Regions from separate parts of the Clostridium gelidum genome, predicted to be linked through region 1. Evidence: riboswitches for the same ligand, from Rfam matches in the RefSeq annotation. Region 1 holds a riboswitch; the other holds the start of a gene.
What was found. A riboswitch is a leader RNA that binds a small molecule or an ion and turns the genes downstream of it on or off. The one in region 1 is predicted to bind cobalamin.
Positions count from the first base shown of each region.

Region 1 (3,219 bases):
TACAAGCCCATTACCCCTTCAATTATTCCAACATCTCCACTACCTTTAATATAACTTTTTATAGTACCTTCTTCACCCATTAAAAAAGTATCAAGATTTCTTGACGCTTTTTTTGTTACCTCAGTGTGGAATGCTGGATCGATATAATCTGGTCCAACTTTATATCCTTGAACCTCTAATTTTCTATTTTTAAGTGCTTTCATAAGTCCAAGGGTAAAAGTCGTTTTTCCGCCACCACTACAATTTGAAGAAATGATTATAGATTTCATAATAATTTCCTTTCTATTTCACAAATGTACAGTTTGAAATTTATAGTTTTAATTTAAAATTTACAATGAGTAATTATTAATTGCTTTTATATCTAAGTTTCTTAGTTGTTCCCGCATTTAAATATTTTTCATGAATAGAATCATAAATTCTATTTATATAAAGTTCATTAAATTTATCTACTTCGCCAAGTCCATGCATATGTAAAGTTACTTCTATTCCTTCTCTTTGTAGTATACTCTTTAAAGAATCTTCTTCATCTGATGCCATATCATTTTTCACATGATCCCCTGCAACAACTAATAATGGAACAAGCTTTGTTTTCTTTATTCCTTTATTCTTAAGCTTATTCAATACAGTATCCGCTGTTGGATATCCTTCTACTGTTGCTACAAATACATTTTCATAACCATTGTCAATTAAAACAGTTTGAAGCATTCCATACACTGCATTGGCGGGATGTTCAGTGCCATGTCCAAATAATACAACACTTTCCTCTCCAAGTAAAACATCTTTAATACTATCTATAAATAAGAAGTAATCTTCAGGAAGTCCATTCATTCCCTGATAAAAGAATATAGGTCTTCCAAGTTTAATAACCTTAAAATCATCTTTTATATTTTCTACAACACCTTTTATGTAATCAAATTCTTCTCCCGGAATTATATGTAATGGTTGAACTATAACTTCTTCAAATCCTTTAGCTTTTAAATCTGCTAAAGCTTCTTCTGGAGTTAATATGATTAAATTATCTCTTTCTCTTAATTTTTTTATTATAATATGAGCAGTAAATGCTCTAAATACTTCGTAATCTTTAAATTCATCCCTAACTCTATCTTCAACCTTTTCTATTGAATTTTTAAGCGCATCTAAATGACTCGTTCCAAAACTTACTACTAAAATAGCCTTTTTCATTTGATTTCCTCCTAAATAATAATCTAAAAAATAAATTTCATTTCATTACTTTTTTAATTTATGTATCAATTTTATTATTTTGAATATACAAAAAATCCCCATTACCCGTTTTTAGGCAAAGAGGATACATAATAACAAATTAAGAATGTAAAACTTATCTATAATATAAAACTCCACTTAAACGCTTCACTTCACTTAGAACTACATTCCACCATTTGCTAGTATCTTCCCTCCGAAGGTAGCATTTTTTATAAAACTTCTAGGCAGGTCTCCTGACTTTGGTGTCATCCTAAATCTCTTCCTTCCCAAGAATAATTTCTCAGTGGATATTTTAGAGATTAGTCCTCCATTACAGTAGCGGGGGCTGTAGTAGATTTGCACTACTTTCCCTTTTAATTTTTTAATAAAACCTAAAAATCATTTTTAACTATATATATATTACAAAATTACCAAGTCAGATTACTAATCTATTTCGTGTCCTTGACTTATTATTCCTTTCACATCCCTTACCTCTAAATTATAAAGTACTAAAATACTTTATTCAACCCAAAAGTAGTTTTAATTTAATTATTCATTGCAAAAGTTTTTAAGACAGAAATAATTTTGATTTACAATTCATTTTATTCTAGTATAATTTTAATATAAGACATCTGAAAATATCTGTTATATATTTGACTTATTACTTCAGATTTCTAAAAAAAATATTAATATAACAAATTTTAAAGGCGGTGCAATTATGTCAGCATATATGATTACATATTTTATAAGCGATACTACTGGACACAATCATGTACATGATGAAAATTGTGGATGTGGTGGAGATCACTCACATTCTCATGAAAAAGAAGATTGTGAATGTGGCGAAGATCACGCACATTCTCATGAAAAAGAAGATTGTGGATGTGGCGAAGATCACTCTCATTCTGATGAACCTGTATATGGAGAAGCTCATTTAATTGGAAAAATTAAATCTTTAGGCGCTTGGGCTCAATTTTTACCTCAAGGATTTTTTGTTAAAACAACTTCATCTGCAAATGAAATATTTGCTGAAGTTAGCTCCGTAGCAAACAAAGGAGATCTTATCTTTGTAACAAAAATAGATGCAAAATCTTCAGCATTTGCAAACCAAGCTGTTTTAGATTGGCTAGCAAAATAGAACTTTAATATGAAGTAGTATACGGCGGAATCAGGAGTTCGATTCTCCTTTTATCACCACTATAGTAAACATCAACATTTAGGTATCTAAATTGTTGGTGTTTTCTTATTGTCCACTCATCTGCAAAATAATCTGAAATAAAGAATCTATTCCCTTAGCAGTTCTACTATAAAAAAAATATATAGATTAATTCATGAGTTGTTTTTTATAGCACTCTTTTTTATGCCTACAAATTGGAATTAAATATAACATTTCTCATAAATTGTTTATTATGATAAAATAAATATATTAGAACATAAAAAGGGGGATAAACAATATGCAAAAGTTAAAATTAACAAAAGTAATAGCTAGTTTATTAGTAGTAGCTTCAGTATTGTCCTTAAATTCAATAGGAGCAAGTGCTTCTTGGAGACAAAATAGTAAAGGATGGTGGTATACAGTAGATTCATCAGCTACAGGCTGGATGAAAATTGATGGAAAATGGTATTATTTTTATTCTGATGGTTATATGGCTCATGACAAAACAATTGATGGTTTTAAATTAGGTTCTGATGGTGCATGGGTAATTAATCAAAAGGCAGCATCAACAAGCAATTCAGATGTGAAAATTGATGAGGTTACTGTTGAAACTGCTCAGGAATTTGTTAATGCCATAGGTTCCAATAAAAGAATTTTATTGAAACCAGGAGTATATAATCTATCAAATATTGATCAAATTAATAAAGCAGATAATTCAGTAATATGGAACACCGTATATGATGGAAACGAATTAAATATTCAAGACGTTCATAATTTAACTATCGAGGGTATAGAATCGGGAAATGTAGAAATAAAAGTAGCACCTCGTTATGCTCATATAATGAACTTTACTAATACCAGCA
Region 1 is NZ_AP024849.1:4,204,920-4,208,138, forward strand. Features, by position in the region: gene psyc5s11_RS19290 (cobyrinate a,c-diamide synthase) at 1-269, opposite strand, end outside; gene psyc5s11_RS19295 (sirohydrochlorin cobaltochelatase) at 346-1,182, opposite strand; cobalamin riboswitch at 1,428-1,611, opposite strand; gene psyc5s11_RS19300 (hypothetical protein) at 1,919-2,338, shown strand; gene psyc5s11_RS19305 (right-handed parallel beta-helix repeat-containing protein) at 2,655-3,219, shown strand, end outside.

Region 2 (3,219 bases), 440 kb from region 1:
GATTCTTTGCATTGTATTGGACAATCCCCATGTATCTGTTGCAGTCATTATTGCAATGGCATATTTGACCGTTATGAAAGGAGAATTTTCAGTAATGGAATACTTGTCGATACTTGCGATTCCAATCGTCTTTATCCTGCTTGGCACTTTTACCATTGCCATTGATTTTTCAAGGAAGCCCATGGGGCAGTATAATCTGTATCTTGGTTTCTGCTATGTGTTTACGTCTCATGCAAAGCTTAAGACCGTGGTATTTTTGATTTTGAAGGTTTTTGCAGCTATCAGTGCTCTACAGATGATGACACTGTCGACTCCATCCTCTGAGATTATCTATGTGCTTCGAAAGGCACATGTGCCAAAGCTTATTGTAGAACTCATGAGTCTTATTTACCGTTATATTTTCATTTTGATGGATGTTTATGCTAAAATGAAAAACTCCGCAGAATCACGATTAGGCTACTGTGATTTTAAAACTTCCTGCTATACATTTGGAGGCATTGCAAGCAATATGTTAGTTATTTCATTAAAAAAGGCAAATGCTTATTATGATGCCATGGAAGCCAGATGTTATGATGGAGATCTTATATTTTTGGAAGAAGATAAAAATGTAGAGACAAAACAAATTGTCATCGCAGCAGCATTCATAATTTTTTTAATTATGCTCTGGGCCTTTACAAGATAGAAAGGAACGATTATGGGAAATTTAATATTAAAAGTCGAAGATCTTTACTACATATACGGAAATGGAAAGCCTGCATTGGAAGGCGTAAACGTGGATATCTATGAAGGTGAGAAAATCGCTGTTCTTGGTTCCAACGGCTCTGGAAAATCCACATTTTTCTTGAACGTGGATGGTGTACTTACACCGCAGCAAGGGAAAATCAGTTATCGTGGTACAGTTATAAGTAAAAAGAATTTAAACGAGCTTAGAAAAAATATTGGAATTGTATTTCAGGATGCAGACAATCAAATCATTGCATCTACAGTTAGGGCAGAAGTTGCATTCGGACCTATGAATTTAAAGCTTCCAAAAGAGGAAGTACTAAAACGGGTTGATGAAGCACTATCATACATGAACATATCTGATTTCAAGGATCGTCCTCCTCATTATTTGAGCGGTGGTGAGAAAAAGCGCGTAACTATTGCTGATATCATTGCTATGAAATCGGAAATTATAATTTTTGATGAACCGACAGCAGCACTAGATCCTTTAAATGCACATATGCTAGAAGAAGTTTTACTCAAGCTTGGAGCAGAGGGAAAGACCATGCTTATTTCTACTCATGATGTAGATTTTGCATATAGATGGGCTGAAAGAGTTATTGTTTTCTGCATGGGGAAAATTATCGCAGACGGAGCGCCTCTAGAAATTTTTCAAAACACTGAAATTTTAAAACAGGCAAATTTGAGACAACCAACCTTACTAGAAGTCTATGAATCCCTTGTAGAAAAACATCTGTTAAAAGATACAAAAGACTATCCGAAAAGTACACAGGAATTCAAGAAAATGCTTGAATAATAGACATTTTCTAGACAGTTTGGCATATACATGTTATGATACTTTTGATAATTTAATATCTATTGGTGCCAGCAAATATTTGTTAAGGCAACGGGAAATGGGTGAAAATCCCATGCGGTCACGCCACTGTGAAGGCAAGCATAAGCTGCCAAGTCAGGATACCAGCCAATGTGATAAGTTGTTATATTTAGTTACGAACGATGACTAAGTGTGGTTAGCGATAATAATCGCTAAAGTCCTATCCTAGGACCGCACACCTGATTTATTTTTGTAAATGCAGGTGATTTATATTGTCTAGTTTTTGATGTCGTTCACATTAAAAACTATAGAGGAGGAAAAAATGAATCAAAAAGAAAAGAGAATTGTCGCACTTTGCGCAGCCTTTGCTTTAGTTTTCGGAGTAGCTCCGGCGGCAAACGCAATGCACATTATGGAAGGTTATCTTCCACCAAAATTCTGCATTATGTGGGGTGTTATATGCATTCCATTCGTAGTAGTAGGTTACTTATCAATTAAGAGAACGTTGTCCAAGCACCATAGAGCTATCACTATTCTTGCCATGGCAGGCGCATTTGTTTTCGTACTTTCATCTTTAAAGATTCCGTCAGTAACAGGAAGTTGCTCACATATGACTGGTACTGGACTTGGTGCAATATTATTTGGACCAAGCGCTGTCAGCATCCTAGGCATTATTGTACTGATTTTTCAAGCAATATTGCTTGCTCATGGGGGAATTACAACTCTTGGTGCTAATACGTTTTCTATGGCTATTGCAGGTCCCTTCGTTTCTTATGGAATTTATAAATTATGTAAGATGCTAAAAGTTAATAAACATGTAGGTATTTTCTTGGCAGCATCAATAGGTGATCTATTCACTTATTGTATAACTAGTGGTCAGCTTGCACTTGCATATCCGTCTGAGAATGGTGGTGCCCTTGCATCTGCAGTAAAGTTCCTTGCAGTATTTGCACCGACACAAATTCCACTAGCAATTATCGAAGGTATTCTAACTGTTGTCATCATTATTGGCCTTGAAACATATGCAAAATCTGAACTAACAGATCTTGGATTTATGAATGGAGGCGAAAATTGATGACAAAGACGAAAAAAACAGTCGTAAGTTTATTAATTATTGCTGCATTGATTGGCATTATTCCATTATTCGCATTAAAGGGTGCCCAGTTCGGTGGTTCTGATGATGCTGGAAGCAAAGTTGTTACCCAAATTACAGGTACTGAGTATAAACCTTGGTTTACACCTGTTATGGAAACTTGGATTGGTGGAGAATTACCTGGCGAGATAGAGAGCTTACTTTTCTGTGTACAAACAGGTATTGGAGTTGGTGTTATTGCTTTCTTCATGGGAAGATTTGTAGAGAGAAATAAAATAGAAAATCAGAAGAACAAAATAAAATAATATTTTTTCGTATGATTGAAATATAAAGAAAAAACGGTGATGCAAAAAGCAGCAGCGCCTAGCAAAAGCCTTGTCCAGTACTATACTGGACGGGCTTTTTTTATAAATACCCAGTAACGGTATATAATTTTAAAAACAAGATATAAGATTACTAAACTTTCATGGATTTTAAGTTAAAACTAAAATATATTATGCACATACAATATATAGTGATAAATTATGATATTTAAACAATATATAGTTATAATGTACATGAATTATGTTTTAATGTGATTGATTTATAA
Region 2 is NZ_AP024849.1:3,767,739-3,770,957, reverse strand. Features, by position in the region: gene cbiQ (cobalt ECF transporter T component CbiQ) at 1-682, shown strand, start outside; gene psyc5s11_RS17370 (energy-coupling factor ABC transporter ATP-binding protein) at 695-1,519, shown strand; cobalamin riboswitch at 1,567-1,703, shown strand; gene psyc5s11_RS17365 (energy-coupling factor ABC transporter permease) at 1,860-2,612, shown strand; gene psyc5s11_RS17360 (energy-coupling factor ABC transporter substrate-binding protein) at 2,612-2,935, shown strand.
Region 2: another riboswitch for cobalamin. It lies ahead of psyc5s11_RS17365 (energy-coupling factor ABC transporter permease); the one in region 1 lies ahead of psyc5s11_RS19295 (sirohydrochlorin cobaltochelatase).